DNA from 4 places in the Paenibacillus xylanilyticus genome. Region 1 is predicted to be linked to each of the others. Evidence: riboswitches for the same ligand, from Rfam matches in the RefSeq annotation. Region 1 holds a riboswitch; each other region holds the start of a gene.
The links. Region 1 has a riboswitch for cyclic di-AMP ahead of F4V51_RS06640 (hypothetical protein). Riboswitches for the same ligand answer to the same signal wherever they lie in the genome.

Region 1 (4,214 bases):
CCGGCTCGTGACCCGATTAATTGCGATCATCCCTGCCGTTATTGTGACGGCTATCGCCGGCGAACATGGTACGGAAGAGCTGCTGATTTTGAGCCAAGTGATTCTATCCTTGCAGCTGCCTTTTGCCGTTATTCCACTTGTGATGTTTACGAGTGACAAAAAAAGCATGGGCGCATTCGCCAACAAACTGTGGCTCAAAGTCGTCTCTTGGATCATCGCTGCCGTAATTGTGGTTCTGAACGTTTATCTGATTATCCAAACCATCATGCTGTTTTAATCTATATATGCGCTAAAACCGTCTCCCTCTTACTATAGATTTATAAAAAAAGGCTGATCCCTCCTCAAGAATATACTTGAAGGGATCAGCCTTTTAGCTTTGCCGTACACTTGCCTTGTCCTTTATTTAATGACACGAAAGTCATCTTTTTTTAATTTTATCCACTAACCCTCAGAAGGCACAAGCAGTGGAATAAGCTGTTCCAACGCTTCGATGGTCCAGTCTGCACGCTCTTGGCCCTCCAGCTCAGGCTGAAATCGTCCATAGCCCTGCAAAATCCGAATCGTTCGCATCCCCAGCTTCTTGGCAGGAATGATATCGTTATCAATCCGATCCCCAATCATGACTGCTTCCTCGGGTTCACATCCCGCCTGCTTCAAAGCCACAGCATAGAGTTCCGGATCCGGCTTCGATACACCTTCTTCTGCCGAACATGCCAGTACATCCACGTACTTCCGCAGACCGTAGCTCTCCAGGCGCTCAGCTGTCCCTGGACTCTGATTGGCAATAATGCCAATTCGATAATGGTGTGACAATTCCTTCAACACCGCGTCAGCAGAAGCGAAGGGCTTCTCCAGTTCCTTCCGGAACTTCAACTTCTCCTGGATCTTCTCCCTATGACGTTCATCGCTGATCAGCGTTCGAATGGCTACCCTCATGGGCCACTGCTCATAATTTCGGTAACAGGAGGCAAATATCTCTCGCACTTCCTCTATTTTCACCGGATAACCAAGCAAGCAGGCTTCTTTTACAAACTGCCCTATAATATCATCTACCGGCTCCCATTCGTCCACCAGCGTATCTCCTACATCAAAGAACAACCATTTTAACCCCCGTACATCCGGCACGCCTATTCCTCCTTGTTAGCCATGAACGCAATCTCTACATCAGCAATGTACATTAATGCTCAAATAAAAAAGAAGACCCACCATCAAGCATGAGTCTCCTCAGAATTCCGTTTTTCCACAAGTTCAATTATAACAGGCACCTTACACCGGATCAATCGGCAGCTATCACATTAACCATTAAGCAAGAAGCCAACTTCTCCATTAAGAGAATACACAATACGGTCAGCTCCCATCCCGCGGTAAATGCCTTTGGGGTGACTCTGTTCCGTGATCACACATAGTGATTTGGAGGTCCAGGAACGGCAGATCTGCAGGTAGCGGCAGGTCAGGTTCAAACTGTTCTCGAAAATAAAAACGTTGCCTACGCTCGACTGCGGTAGAAACCACTTCTGAGCTTCAGCTGTATTCATGCGAATGACGTTCTCCACTCCGATTCTGCGGAGCTTCCGTTCTTCCCCTGCACTGTTGGTCAGAACGGCAAACGGCATTTTTTTGTACATCAACAGCTTGATAAACTTGCGGCCCGCTTCATTCGGTGCTGTTACTAAAATCATCTCATTATCCATCGTTCGTTCCTCCCTTGGCGTGAAAAGACAACAAAAAAGAAGCGTGGGGGACCAAGGCCTCCCGAACGCTTCTTGAATAACCCATGACAAAAACGCCATGAATATGCGTACGGCTTGTTGCCTCTCCCTTTAACGCTTACGAGGTTAGCTGACGGATTCGGGCGCGAGAGTCGCCCTATTTCCGGCTTGCACCGAAAAATTCACCCCATGGATCAGCTGCAATGACAGCCATTCCGATTGGTTCCCCCGTTTCCCACCCATGAATGAATGGAAACTCAGCGATTAAAACATCGTTCCTGTTTCATATATTGACCAGAGCGATATTATCGTTTGTTTCGTTGTTCATGTTAAGTTTAATTGAATTAGAAATTACGATATGAATCATACACCCGCGACATGTTAGTGTAAAGTACGATCAGATCACCGAATGGACGAATTTAAGGCATTACATATCAATGATATCGCTTACAACCTATCCATTCTCCATCCATCTCTGTGAAGCTCGCTAATTCTCGTCCTTATGAAAAACGGTTGTAATTTTAGATATCTGTAAGTCAACATAGGAATTCAGTCAATTAGTTTTGCATTATCTAATTGTAAGCAATATAATATAACTATAGGAATCATTAACCCATTATACGATATGGAGGCGACTGATCATGTCCGTTTATGACTACAAAGTCAATACCCTTCGGGGCCAGGAAGTCGAGATGTCCGATTATCGCAACAAGGTGCTGCTGATTGTTAATACGGCGAGCAAATGTGGTCTGACCCCGCAATTTGAAGGCTTACAGGAACTCTATAACAAATTCAAAGACCGACAGTTTGAAGTACTGGGCTTCCCAAGTAACCAATTCGCTCAGGAAAAGGGATCTTCCGATGATATTGCAGAGTTCTGCCAGATGAATTACGGTGTAAGCTTCCCTATGTTTGAGAAAATTGATGTCAATGGCTCAAGCGCTCATCCTCTATTCCAGCACCTGACAACAGAGGCACCGGGACTGCTCGGATCCAAAGCCATCAAGTGGAACTTTACCAAATTCCTTGTTGATCAGAACGGACGCGTTGTGAAGCGTTATGCTCCAAAAACAACTCCTGATCAAATTGAGGCTGATATTGAGAAACTTCTGAAATAGATCTACATGGAGAGGCCATCATCAACAGGGAACCAGAGAAAGTCCGGTTCTGTGTGAATGGCCTTTCTTTATGTTGTTCCAAACGCAAAAAAAAGAGGCTTTCCATATTCGGAAAACCTCTTCTTGTCGTACATTATGATGCGGTCGAGAGGACTCGAACCTCCACGGGCATACGCCCACTACCCCCTCAAGATAGCGTGTCTGCCATTCCACCACGACCGCATGTCGTAAATAATCGGCAACAAAATTGATTATACAGGATCACATTATAAAAGTAAAGCACTTTTATTAAAACTACTTTTGCACCTGTGTTTTTCCTCCAAATATCGGTTTTTATCGTCATGATCTTTTAACTGCCGCATACATTAAATTTCAAATCTTTTATACATCTTCATTTTCAATTTGAGCTCTTCATGAGAAAACATATCATATACATAACATTATTTTTATGTGGTTAACTATTTTCAGTCATATAATGTAACATTTAAATATAATTAAAACTTAAAAACAAGAAACCATTGACAGAATACGGATATTTATGTGATTATATATATCATATAATTCGGATTTTAAACATAAAAGCATTCGGAAATCAATATTAATGTTATATAATATAACATTTTACGAACATAGGAGGCGAAAGACCGTGAACCGTGGGAATAAGCTGCTCGATTATGTCAAACTGCTTGATTCCTCCATTCATGTCGGAGGTTTTACCCATTCATTTGGTATGGATGTACACATTGCTGAAGGCAGCATCCGAAATGCCGATGATCTGGAGTCCTTCATGCGCTGCCAGCTGCATCCCAGTATCGTTCGACTTGAGGGCATGGCGATTAAAGGTATCTACAGCGCAACAGATCATAATGACACATGGCGAACAGCACTCATTGACAAGTTGGTTCACGTTCAGCGGACTCCTTCTGATCAAAGGGAGCAAGCTGCTGCCATGGGTAAAAGACTGATCAAGCTGGCCCGGGCTCTCCACCCTTGGATTGAATTCAGCCAGCTCGAACACACCCTTGCCAAATACGAGTCTGTAGGCTGCCTCTCTACTGTTCACGCCTGGATTAACCACTACCTCGATATCCCCGTCGAGGAAGCGGTAATGGGTTACTTGCACTCAGCCATGAATGCATGCATAACCGAAGCTTCCAAAGTTCTCCCCATGCATAACAATACCACCCAGGAACTGCTGGTTCGCCTGGCCGCAGACCTGGAGCATGAATGGAACACCGTTAGCGCCTCCGCTGCGGATGGACCGGCACAGCCAACCTCCATGTCCATGAAATCGCTGTTCCCCAGCTTCCACATGCTTGGCGCAGGGCTGCATGCTTATCGCGCCTAATCTTACCGACTCCAAGCTCCCCTCATATTTCCCCAAACG
Region 2 (4,214 bases), 1.5 Mb from region 1:
CAGCAGTTTCATCATAATAGGAGTCGTCACATAATACGGCAGATTGGCTACAACACTTACCTTGCCCACACTAGCAAAGTCTGTGCGGAAAAGCTCTGCCAAGTCCAGCTTCAGCACATCGCCGTGCTGTATCCGAACGTTGGGATAAGGCTCCATTACTTCTCCAAGGATCGGTAACAAACGCTGATCGATTTCCACCGCGGTTACAGGGCCGGCTGCTCGGGCCAGTCTCTCCGTAAGTGCTCCAATCCCCGGGCCGATTTCGAGTGCGCCCTTGGACTCGTCCAGATCTGCTGCATTTACAATTTTGTTCAATATATTTTGATCAATCAGAAAGTTCTGACCTAGACTTTTTTTAAAGGAGAAACCGTGTCTCTGAATTATCTCTTTCGTTCGCTTGGGTGTTGCAATTTCCAAAGTCTCATCCATGCCATTCATACGCTCACAATCCTTCACGTTCAATTTGCGATAATGCTGCAGAAAACTCTTCCCGGCTAATTTGGAATACACCCAGCCGCTTGTGGAACTGCTTTCCGTTGCAGTAACCTATGCCGAGCAGATTCCCCATCTCCATACGCCTTGCAGCTGCCTGCGGGTGCACAATCAGTCCTGCTGCAATCAAGTCATCCCAATCGATCTGGCTCGGTACACCCTCGTACGAGGTATGCACACGCTCCAGCGCATGGCGGATTGCCTCAGGTGAGGCATTCTCGACCCCGATATCCCCTTTGCGGGTTGCGTCCGCTTCCGGAATAAAAGCATGTTTGCAGCCTGGAACCTTGTTTGCAATGATTTTGCGAATGCGCTCACCGGCATGATCCGGGTCGGTAAGAACAATTACACCGCGTCTTTCCTGTGCCAGTGCAATTCGCTTCAGGATTCGCTGGTTAATGGCTGATCCGCCGGTCTCTATGGTGTCTGCCTCAACAGCCCGCCGGATGGCGACGGTATCGTCGCGTCCTTCTACCACAATGACTTCTTTTATCATGTTCCATTTCTTCCTTTCTAACGCAAAAAGAAGAGGAATATCCTCTTCTCTGCCAAACGGCGGCGAGCCTATTCAGACTCCACCGCCGCATATTCCGCATGATTCATTCATGCAACTATTTTATAGCATTCCCATTTCAAAGTAAAACGATTTTAGTTCGCTTCCGGCTTAACCGGACCGATCACATATACCGTCTTGCCTTTCTTACGTCCGAAATTCAGGGCATGCTTTACACTGTCATAATACACATCGATTTTGTTGCCTTTAATGGCGCCGCCAGTATCTTCCGCACGACGGAAGCCGAGGCCCTCAATATACACCCACCAGCCGATCGGAATCACTTTTGGATCGACCGCAATGGTCCGTCCTTCAGTTACCCGGGTACCGGAAGCTGTTTTTGTACCAATGCCAGGCTCCTCAGAAGAGTACGCGGTCATCGATACATTTTTAAGTACTTTGGAATATTTAAAAGAAGTGCCTGAGACGGTAATCACTTTGCTGCCTGATGCAGCGGTTTTCTTCGAGTTCGTTGTCGTTTCTTTCTTTGCTGTGGAGGTTTGGGCCGATACCGTCTGAATCTCCGGCTTCTTCACAACAGGTTTTGCTTTGGTTCCGACAGCAATAACTTTATCGACACGGTTGGTCGATACCGATTTGCCCACCATCTTTTTGGAGACTAACTCTCCATCCTGGAACACCTTTTCGATATGCTGTACAAGTGTACCTTCTTTGCCGTTTACGATGACGCGATTGTCACCTTTGTACAAGCTAGGGTCAGCCGTTTTGATTACTTTGTACGCAATCGGCTGTTCCACTTCCACTGTACGCTTTGTTACACGCACTACGCGAATTTTCATATCTGCCTTGATTGGTGTTGCGAGCGCAGGATAAACCTTATCCTCACTTGCAACTTCAATTCCAGATTTCTGAATTGCATCTTCTACCGATGAATCGGTTGTATACAGAGTCTTGGTGTCTCCGTCTGCCGTAATGTTGACTGGAACGGCCCGCTCAATAACGATGCGGTCTCCATCTGCGATTGCCCCGTTCAAAGGCATGGATACCTCATCATGGGGGCTGACTGTGATTGATTGCTCCTCCAGCATTTCTTGAAGCATTCCTGTACGAGTCTCTACCGCTTGAGCTTTGCCATCAATAACCAGCGAAATTTGTTTCCCGGCTTGACCGTAAACGACTAACAAGATCATGATTGTAAGCGCGATTGAGAAAATAGCGATCAGTGCCATTTGACGCATGTTCTCATGCTTCCACCGCAACGCGTAAGACTTACTGGATGATCGTGACTCATGGGTCTCTTCTGGTTGGAATGTGCCCACTTCTCCGTCCTCCTTCATAGCCTCGCCGTCTAAAGTTAATGCATGATGTCTTTGACGCGACTATACCAAATTTTCTACAGAACTGATCGATATCTCAATGACCGGTTCTGCACCATGAACCACTCTTCGCAACATGATGTCACCACCTGAATTCTTACCGTATGATGACCTTATTTCTTTTATTCAAAAACAAAAAAGCCAAAGAAAGAGTGTAAGAGGAACTCTTTCGTGGCTTCCGAATGATTTTGAATATCGGAAATTCATGCACGAGGTTGCCTCTCTTTTTCCGCTTGCGAGGTTAGCTGTCGGGTTCGGGCGAAAGAGAGCCGCCCTATCTCCGGTCACCCGCTCATGGCGGATGCCCTTGAATTCACCCCGAGACCCAAAGAAGAAATCAAATAGTGCTTCGCAAATGCATCCGCTGCTTTTGGGTCAGCGAACGATGCGCATCAGCTACTTACACTGATGTTTAAGCCCTATTGGTTCCCCCGCTCTCCGTTAACGGAGACTCAGCGAGATCGGTTCATGAAAAGTATTGTTGTGTCATCGGAAAGTGTCCCTTTGTTCATCCCCCGAACATCTGTCCAATTTTCCTCACAACAATTCACTGAAAAGATGATATCCTGTTTCGATGCATGTTGTAAAGCGTTGTTCAAGTACGTTTTTCTAAATATTTGGTTAAAATATTGTAATATTCTTCATTTATTTGGATCAAAAAGCAAATTCGCTCCGTCTACCTCTCTTTTTCACCGCATTTGCTTCGTTTTTTAACGAATCCCAAATCGTTCCATGGCATTTTTGGTCGTTATTGCAGCAATTTCCTCTACCGAAATGCCTTTAATTTCCGCAGCTGCTTCTGCAACCAGACGTACATGCGCTGTTTCGTTTCGTTTTCCACGATAAGGATGTGGTGTAAGATATGGGGAGTCGGTTTCAATGAAAAATCGGTCCATTGGCACCTTCGCCAGTACCTCTTTTGGCTGCTTGGCGTTTTTGAACGTAATTGGTCCACCGAAGGATAGATGGAACCCTAGATCCAGACAGAGTTTTGCCGTTTCCCAGCTTCCTGAGAAAGAGTGCATCACACCCCCGACTTCTCCTGCTTTCTCTTCACGCAAAATTCTGACAATATCTTCATGAGCATCGCGATTATGAATGACAATAGGCATATTGAGTTCACGAGCCAGTCCGATCTGTTGTCTTAAAACACGATGCTGCACATCCTTCGGTGAAGTGTCCCAATAATAATCCAGGCCAATTTCGCCTATGGCAACGACTTTTTCATGTTTGCACAGAGACGCAATCCACTCGAGATCGCCCTCCTGCATCGTAATGGCATCCTGAGGATGCCAGCCTACAGCAGCATATATAAAATCATACGTTTCGGCAAGCTTCATCGTGGATGGAATGGTCTCCCGGTTGAAACCAACATTGATCATACGGCCAACCCCGGCGTCAACAGCACGTTGAATCATCTCCTCGCGGTCCTCGTCGAATTGCGGTGCATCCAGGTGTGTATGTGTGTCGAATAACATCATTTGTATTTCTCCCTTCCTGTCGAATAACTGTTTTCGATCCCAATCAAAATTCTATAAAATGCACTCATTTTATCATCATCATTTGATTTTTCAGAGTACAACATGTGGAATTAACAAATTTAATTTCTACTATATATAGGAGCCCTTCTCACCTTAATTTGTTCAAAAAAAGTGTACATTACAAAATTATGTCGATCTACATATACTCTCCATTAAAGCAGATTACTGTATCATGATAATATCTCGAAATAGAAACTCTTTCTGCCATAGCTAATTTGTAATAATTTTACTCCTCACAGCTCACTTCATGATCATGAGAAGTATGGGCGAATATGAGATGGCAGCTCGTGA
Region 3 (4,214 bases), 1.4 Mb from region 1:
CGGCATCCATTGCCACTTCAGGCATGGTTGGTTTCGCTTCTTCAGCCACTTCCTCTTTCCCTGGAAGCGTAAACATTAATACAATAGCCAATGCGCATGCTGCAAAAAATACCCCGCTCATGATCCATTTGTGCATCCGTTATGTCCCCTCCAGAATGAAAGATCATCTAAACTGAAACTGTCCATATCATTATAACGGAACCTGTTAAGACATCATAGCATTTTGTGGTAATTTTTTGAACTAATCACATAAACGGGCATGAATTTCTTTGTCTTACGCGGTTTAAGGGTTAGTTTAAGATTAGCGAGGTCCTTCATAGACCATGCAATAAAAGGGCATCAAACCGCTTGGTGTCTGTCGTTCATACGTATCCTGGGTGACAAATCCAGCCTTGAGATAAACCCGGATAGCTCGCGTATTCCAAGTGAGCACTTCGAGATCGATCTCATGACTAGGGTTCCGCCGAATGGCTTCCTTCACGATCGCAGAGACGAAGGCAGTACCGCGACCTTGTCCACACTGTTCAGGATGCATGCCAAGCCCAATCCGCGTCCCGCCTTCAAGAGGAAAGAATTGAACGAATCCGCAAAGTTGGTCCTGCTCTCCGAGTACAACTGCATATTGCTCTTTTCGAAGCTGCTCATCCCCGAATTCAACCTCCAGCGCCTTCATCTGTTCCCAGGGCAGCCAGGTATAAATGTTATAGGGTGGTTCATATGTCCAGCTGCAGATCAATGCTGCATGTTCTTCTTGCATCGGCACAACGTGAAACGTTACAGAAGATTCATCCACACCACTGCACGCTCCTTTCATTGTGAACAAGCTACTTCTAGTCATACGCTAATGGTTTATAACATATGTCATTTCATATTTAATCCTGATTTTACTCTACAAAAGAGGAGGGCATTTGGCAAGGTTTTGCTCCCTTGAAAAAAAGTGAAACAAAAGTTCCTGGAATTTCGTTTATATTACAGTGGGATGGGTAAAAACATCATAAGGGCACGGACGAAGATGCACAAAAAAACCGCCGGATACATTCCTGCGGAGAATGTACCGGGCGGTTGATTTATGCTTCGTTACAGTATGATGTTGCTCAGCTTGTCCCTAGTCGAGGGCCAGTGACTCATATGCGTCCGTGCTCATAATCCGTTTAGCGCCAACATAGCGGTTGGCCCAGTAGTTCTCACTCAAAGAACTGATGGTAACTCCTTTGGAAGACGAGGAGTGTGCAAACTTACCTTCACCCACGAAAATCCCTACGTGTGAAACCCCTTTACCCGTTGTATTGAAGAATACCAGATCGCCTGGTCTCATTTCCATGCGGGATACCGAGTCACCCATGTCGAATTGGGAGCTGGATTGACGAGCCAAATCGATGCCCAGCTTTTCGAATACATACCGTGTGAATCCAGAGCAGTCAAAGCCGTTAAGCGTTGTTCCACCACTTTTGTATGTAGTTCCCATTGCTGAATCAATTACTTTATCCATTTTTGAATCTGCGAATGCGCTGCCTGCTCCAAGTGATAGTGCGAATGTTAAGCTGAGGACAGCTGCTGTTAATTTCTTTTTGAACAAGAGATATACCCCTTCCAACGCCTGCGAGGTTAGCTTAAGGATTCGGTTGAAGGTCCCCTATGATCCCTCTGTAGCAAGATCAATTCACCCATAACTGGTTCCCCCGCTTCCCAGGTGCCAGGAATTTGGCTATGCTAGTTGTGCACCTGCGAAATCAAGAAATGACGATTTAATTTTAAGTAGTTACAATTCATGAGGTAAAGATTACAAAGTTGTTACTAAAAACTCACTGCGATTATTGTAACAGAGGAGTAAGCCTTTGGCAACGTTTAACAAGAAAATTAGCAAAAAAAACCTCGACCTTTGACGGGGAAAGGTCGGGGTTTACGTTTGTGAAGCGTTAACATTGACATAAGTTTACATGAAGATGGTAACAATTTTTGCACGGTTCATTACACTTTTTAACCTTTGGAGGACTTGGACTGCCACAGACGGAAATGAGCGCATATCTTCCATATATCGAGCAAACATCTGGCGAGCGGATAGGTTTGTTGCAGGATGAGACCGATGAGACCTGTCAGGAACCACGACGCAGATGTGAAAGCACCGAAGATGAGCAGATGAATTCCTCCCAGAACCACTGCGATACCAATGAGAGGAAAGATATGACGCAAGGCGAGCAATAAACCCAAAAATGTACCTTTTACCCCGCCCTGATCCTCGTGAGCTGTAGCGCCAAACTGCATATATAACAAAGCATGATGTATGATCCATCCATATACGATCCATCCGGCTACATATGGAATGCCTGGCAGGAGCAATTGCAGCGAGTGGAATCCATCCAGAAAGATACTATACAGCTTGGGGATCAGCCAGTACGCAGGCAGCAGCAATAATAGCGTTTTAATGAAATGAAGCAGCATCATCGGTTTCCACAGTGCCTTGATCCCACGTACAAAAGGAACACGTTCTTCTGTATGATTGAAGTGTTGTAATGAGTAGAGCAGCCCTGCCTGGATGAGAGGGGTAATTAGCATGCGGAGCAGGAGCATGGCCCCAAGTATCCATAAATAGCGATGCACCTCGGGATGGGTAGACAGATTGAGCTGGCTTTCCATTTTGAATAAAATGGTACTCAGTTCCCCGGCGTCAGGGTCCGGATAGCGCAGCAGCAAGGGAATGACTGCGGATTGCACCATTTTATAGATGAAGTAACCCCACACCAGCTGATAGAGAAATAAAAGTGCCACAATGAACATATGCTGACGGACGAGAAACCAGCCCTCACGTATTTTTGCTTTCACTGTCTCCACCTCACCATGACAGACCTCCGAATATAGCTTCAATAAGTTTGGTTACACTCATGCTCCAGCGGAACTTGGATGGTTCATCCAGACCGGCTTTCAAAAAGTTGTTCATATGACGGTTCTCCAGCACAACGGTATATAACGGATCGGTCATGGCCCAGGATACAGGCGAGCTGTACGTTAACTTGTACGTAATTCGACCGTTACCGCCATCCCATTCCTTGGCGATGATGTGTCCATCCTCAAAAACGATGCGTACGGGTACTTTCTCGTAGTCGCTGCCTTTCTTTACTAAGGTTACCGATGATTCGTACAACGTTTGACCATCTTTCTCAACAGGCTTGACCTGGATATTCTCCACGGAGAAGTCGGCCATCCCGTCCCCATATACGTATTGATTAAAATAATCAGACCAGGATTTACGGGTCACTTGCTCCACGACCTTTTGGAAATCGGCCGAAGTGGGATGTTTGAACCGATACTTTTTGACATAAGTTGAAAGAATGCGTTCCATCGTTTTGGCGCCTACTTGTTGTTCGATGCCCAGCAGCACAAGCTTGCCCCTTGTGTAAACATTGGCTGCGTAATGATTCTGGGAATCAAACTTCCAGGACTCCTGCGTGAGTGAGGCAGGCGAAGTAATTAAGCCGGATTGAACGGGCAGATTCGGAATAAGTCCGTATTCCTGCTCCATCAGTTTGTCTTCTGCGTAAGAGGTGAACCCCTCATCAAGCCAAGCTTCTTCAAATTCATTGCTGGCAACCATACCATAGAAGTACTGATGGCCAATCTCGTGTACAACTGTGCGTTCCAGATCGTAGCCTGGTGTAGCGTCATCCGCGCCGAAGGCTGTAACTAAGGTAGGATACTCCATGCCGCCTGCTCCATTACCTGTTTTTGGGGGAACAACGATAGAGAGCGTGGAATACGGATACGGACCAAACCACTTGCTGTAATTCGAAAGAGCTGCTTTGGCTGCATAGAAGTAACGTTCCTTCAGATCCTGGTGGGCCGGGTCCAGATAGAGCTTGATTCGTACACCTGGCACGTTGGGAGCGGAGAAGGGTTCTTCTGCATAAACAAAGTCAGGTGAGGCTGCCCAGGCGAAGTCGTGTACATCGTCAGCATAGAATTGATAGATCTTTTCGCCATTTTTTATAACAGCCTGCTTCGTAGGAAACCCGGTCGCAGCAACCTTGTATGTGTCCGGTACCCGAATACGCACACTATAGATGCCAAAATCCGCATAAAACTCGGAATTCCCGTGGTACTGATGCAGATTCCAGCCTTCAGCCGTACGCCCTCGCGTGCCTGCAGGCTCGTATACACTGAGTTTGGGGAACCATTGGCCTGCCATAACGAAGTTTTCAGCGGTTCCCATGCGGGCAAAG
Region 4 (4,214 bases), 730 kb from region 1:
AGCCAGACAAATAGTATGGTCGATAAGACAATGGTGATGGTGGCCCATTTGCCATACTGGGTAAAAAACTGCAGTATTTCCTGCCCTGTCGCGAAGCCTGCTCCTACAACCGTTCCGATGTATGTAAATGCGATCTGCAGCACCCGGAATGCCTGTTTCATGCGTTTCCCCTCTCAGGCCCCATAATAGTTTGGACATGCGGGTACCATGGTACAAGGTATGCTTGACCCTGGTAACTCATGACAATTGTAAGAAGCTTTCGTTCTCAGAATCGGTCAATGATGGAGGAAAGCCGATTTCGCTTGAACTGACAGCCTCATCTATGATACTTTTACCTCATAGGATAGGCTTGGGAGGTCGAATGATGGAAATATTAAAACAACGAATATTACAAGAAGGCGTAGTCATCTCGGATCAGGTGCTGAAGCTGGACGGATTATTGAATCACCAGATTGATCCTGCACTGACAATGGAGATGGGCCGCGAGTTTGCTGCTCGCTTTCGTGAAAGTGGAGTGACACGGGTCATTACCGTGGAATCTTCAGGGATCCCGGTTGCTTTTGCCGCAGCACATGAACTTGGGGTGCCGCTCGTATTTGCCCGTCGAAAAAAGACACTTCTGGCAGATCCCGATGCCTACTGTGAACGTGTACCTTCCTTTACCAAAGGGATCGTAACCGATATTATGGTATCCCGCGAATATATTCATGAGAATGACCGTATTTTGTTTATAGACGATATTATCGCCAACGGAGATGCAGCTCGCGGTGTCATTAAGATCATTGAACGTTCAGGGGCGGAGCTCGTCGGATTCGGTGTCGTGGTCGAGAAATGTTTTCAGGCCGGTGCACGTACGATCCGCGAGCAGGGCATTCCGGTGGAAGCTTTGGTGCGCATTCGTTCACTGAATGATGGAACCGTGCAATTCGACGATAACCAAATGTGACAGTTTAAAGGAAAAAGCCTATTTTTTGAACAATGCCTTTGCATGACCGCGAATTTCATTTATAATGGGGTTATGTTAGGGAGAGGAGGCAACACCATGGGGAACCAACCGGCATCAGAACAATTTTTTATTGAAAAGCTGGCGGAGTCGAAAGTTCATTTTGAACGTGCCCTGGATTGTAAACATACGGAATTCGATGACCTTTATCCCTATATGATTGAACATCCTCAATTTTTCTGGTACAAACGCTATGTTGCCTGGTCAGAGTTGCTGACCATTGTAGGCTTGTGTGAAGAGTTGTCCTTCGCTTGGAAAGAACAATTTACACCACATCAAGTGGAGTACCTTGAAGAACGTGTGATGTCCGCCAAAGTGCTTGATTTTTGGTTCGAGAAGAACGACAGCAAAGAGCACGCGCAGCGGTAACTTTCAGTCGGGATATTTTTCGAATGACATAACAGTCCAATACAGTCACGTGAGACCTAAATGACTCTTCATTTAGGTCTCTTTTTGTAAATTATTTTGAAACATAGGAGCCATAGACATGATTAGTGATGCAGAATTGGATGCACTGCGCTTATCGGGTGAAAAAGTAAGAGTGGTACGGGATGGTCTGGAATCCAACGACGTAACAGGAATTGTCGTTGCATGGGATGGGGAACAGGTGCTTATCCGTCGCCAGAACAGACGTGTGGTTAAGCTGGACCGCAGCTATCGCTATCAGCTCTTTAGTGAACCGCGCCAAAGTCCGGCTGAATGAATAGAGCCGCTCTGGAGACGGATGCATGGAATTACCATGGATGGTTTGGCATAATTCCGCCACTCGGGAGAGAAGATAGGTACAGCGAGAATTCGTAAACTTATCAGCCGAGAGGATGTGCGGGTAGCCATGACATTGATGAATGATAAGGTACATGCCTACAAGGATCAGATTGGAGAATTAAGCGATGTGTTGCCTGGCGTAGTCAAAGCGTATCACGATTTTACAGGTGAATGCTTTCAGTCAGGTGCCATCGACGCCAAAACCAAGCAGCTGATTGCCCTCGGCATCGGATTGTTTGCCAATAACGAAGTATGTACGTTTTACCACGTAGAAGAGGCCCGTGCGAAGGGCGCAACCGATCAGGAGATTATGGAGACGGTTGCGGTAGCTGGAGCGGTAGGCGGCGGTCACGCGCTGTCTCAAGGCGCAATGCGTGTGCAAAAAGCGTTGCACTAAGGTTTTCCTGCAAGTGAGTCTGAATAACCAGACAGCAAAACAGGCTCTGGAGCATTCCAGAGCCTGTTTCTTGTCCAACTTATATTTTTCCAAGCATCTTGTTATACATAAATTGTCCGGTCACCCGGCGCGCTGTTACATAGCGGTCACTGAAGTATGGATTCGACATTTTGGTGATGCTGACACCTTTACTGCTGGAAGCATGAGCGAATTGTCCGCCCCCGATGTATACGCCTGTATGCGAAATTCCGCTGCCTGAAGTGTTGAAGAATACTAGATCCCCTGTGCGGATATTGGCCTTGGATACCGGAGTACCCGCCTTGGCTTGCTGCTGTGACGTACGTGGCAATTCAATGCTATATTTTTGGAAAATATATCTCATAAATCCAGAGCAATCAAACCCGGCCAGCGTCGTGCCGCCCCACTTATAAGGTATTCCAGTCATGTTGTTAACGACGGTGTTAATACTGCTCGCCTCAGTGCTTGCTGCACCAGATGTAAATAGAACGGCTGCGCCAAAAATAGAAATGATCAGTTTTTTCAAAATCAATGTTCTCCCTTCGATGCCTACGGAGTTAGCTAAGGGTTCGGTAGAAGGTTCCCTATATTTCCTATGTATAAGAATAATTCACCCAAAATGGTTCCCCCGTTTTCAAACATGAAACTCGGCAAATGAATAATTAATATTTTGTAACCTTTTGAAACTATATTGCATAAATGCGTAATTGTCAAACCTTTCTTCCTTCTGCAATGTTAACGGAATTCAAGACTTTTTGTGGAAAGTAGTAGTTCTCCATGTTTATTTATGATGACAAAAACGTAATTTGTGTTTCATCAGCGCAAAAATTGGACAAATAAGTAAATTGGAGTAGTAGAGGAGAGCGTGGTTCATTTTTAGCAGGGAAAGTTTGTTCTCAAGCAGATTTTAATTCCTTTTGGTTATCTTAGTTTTATACTAAATCATTTAAGTGTTGACACACTGAATTTCACATGATATATTATTTCTTGTCGCCGCGATAGATTATCTCGGAGATATGCCATATGCGGTCGTGGCGGAATTGGCAGACGCGCACGGTTCAGGTCCGTGTGGGCTAACCCCCCGTGGAGGTTCGAGTCCTCTCGACCGCATCATAAGAAGAAAAGGTTTCTCGTTAGGCTAACGCCTGCGGGAGACCTTTTTTTATGTCTTTTTACTTGACCATAAGACCATAACTACGATACACACATCGTTACTTAAACAACGTCCTTCGAATCGATCTTATAGCAGCGGCTCACTTGCAAAATCTTCGGTGTAAGGGGGAGAAATGCCTGTTCTATGGCTGTTGTACCCCCGCTTTCATGGTGAAATGTACGCAAAATTCCGAATTGTACCTACCCTGAGCATAATACATCCACTATTCTTTTCACGTAAGGAAAGCGCTATCATTATGGATTTTGAATTCACTATTTCAGAGGGGGTAGGGATGATTTGAAGCGAATGGGTAAACGGATAGTGATGGTTTTTCTGGTGTTCATCTTTGCGGCAGTTCAGTTTGGATTTACAGGGACCAAAGGTCGTGTGGTTGAAGCGGCTGCAGAGACGACATTAGCTGAGAAACCTTACATGGGCTGGAGCAGTTACAGTATGCAGGTGTATGACCCTTCCGTAAAATGGACATCAGCGGAGAGCATCAAGAAGCAATCGGATGCCATGCGCGAGAAGTTACAGGCTCATGGCTATGAATATATCAATATTGATGCGGGATGGAACGGAGATAATGATGAATACGGAAGACCGATTCCTAACCAAGAACTGTATCCGAACGGATTCCAGGAGGTTATCGACTATGTTCATAACAATGGTCAGAAGATCGGGATCTATCTGATTCCCGGATTGTCCATTGATGCATACAATAAAAACCTTGAGATCTATGGGACGGGCGGAGCTTGCCGAATGCAGGATATTGCTTATCAGCCGCTTACCGTGATGGATGCTTGGAATGCGTATACCTACAAGATTGATTTTTCGAATCCATGTGCTCAGAAATACATCGATTCCATTGCAGATCT

Region 2: it holds a riboswitch for cyclic di-AMP, as region 1 does, so the genes downstream of both, F4V51_RS00150 (resuscitation-promoting factor) here and F4V51_RS06640 (hypothetical protein) in region 1, are expected to answer to the same signal.
Region 3: it holds a riboswitch for cyclic di-AMP, as region 1 does, so the genes downstream of both, F4V51_RS00515 (C40 family peptidase) here and F4V51_RS06640 (hypothetical protein) in region 1, are expected to answer to the same signal.
Region 4: it holds a riboswitch for cyclic di-AMP, as region 1 does, so the genes downstream of both, F4V51_RS10200 (C40 family peptidase) here and F4V51_RS06640 (hypothetical protein) in region 1, are expected to answer to the same signal.

Annotation. Positions count from the first base shown of each region.
Region 1 is NZ_CP044310.1:1,496,706-1,500,919, reverse strand. It holds gene F4V51_RS06650 (Nramp family divalent metal transporter) at 1-277, shown strand, start outside; gene F4V51_RS06645 (HAD family hydrolase) at 442-1,125, opposite strand; gene F4V51_RS06640 (hypothetical protein) at 1,296-1,691, opposite strand; cyclic di-AMP (ydaO/yuaA leader) riboswitch at 1,810-1,982, opposite strand; gene F4V51_RS06635 (glutathione peroxidase) at 2,351-2,827, shown strand; tRNA gene F4V51_RS06630 (tRNA-Leu) at 2,967-3,049, opposite strand; gene F4V51_RS06625 (urease accessory protein UreF) at 3,474-4,175, shown strand.
Region 2 is NZ_CP044310.1:30,970-35,183, reverse strand. It holds gene rsmA (16S rRNA (adenine(1518)-N(6)/adenine(1519)-N(6))-dimethyltransferase RsmA) at 1-429, opposite strand, end outside; gene rnmV (ribonuclease M5) at 443-988, opposite strand; gene F4V51_RS00150 (resuscitation-promoting factor) at 1,141-2,325, opposite strand; cyclic di-AMP (ydaO/yuaA leader) riboswitch at 2,597-2,850, opposite strand; gene F4V51_RS00145 (TatD family hydrolase) at 3,093-3,863, opposite strand; gene F4V51_RS00140 (HD domain-containing protein) at 4,175-4,214, opposite strand, start outside.
Region 3 is NZ_CP044310.1:107,618-111,831, forward strand. It holds gene F4V51_RS00505 (c-type cytochrome) at 1-136, opposite strand, end outside; gene F4V51_RS00510 (GNAT family N-acetyltransferase) at 302-814, opposite strand; gene F4V51_RS00515 (C40 family peptidase) at 1,106-1,576, opposite strand; cyclic di-AMP (ydaO/yuaA leader) riboswitch at 1,580-1,717, opposite strand; gene F4V51_RS00520 (hypothetical protein) at 1,978-2,820, opposite strand; gene F4V51_RS00525 (M1 family metallopeptidase) at 2,831-4,214, opposite strand, start outside.
Region 4 is NZ_CP044310.1:2,226,197-2,230,410, forward strand. It holds gene F4V51_RS10175 (YkvI family membrane protein) at 1-161, opposite strand, end outside; gene F4V51_RS10180 (xanthine phosphoribosyltransferase) at 365-946, shown strand; gene F4V51_RS10185 (hypothetical protein) at 1,043-1,372, shown strand; gene F4V51_RS10190 (hypothetical protein) at 1,491-1,706, shown strand; gene F4V51_RS10195 (carboxymuconolactone decarboxylase family protein) at 1,836-2,165, shown strand; gene F4V51_RS10200 (C40 family peptidase) at 2,245-2,709, opposite strand; cyclic di-AMP (ydaO/yuaA leader) riboswitch at 2,715-2,846, opposite strand; tRNA gene F4V51_RS10205 (tRNA-Leu) at 3,209-3,293, shown strand; gene F4V51_RS10210 (X2-like carbohydrate binding domain-containing protein) at 3,643-4,214, shown strand, end outside.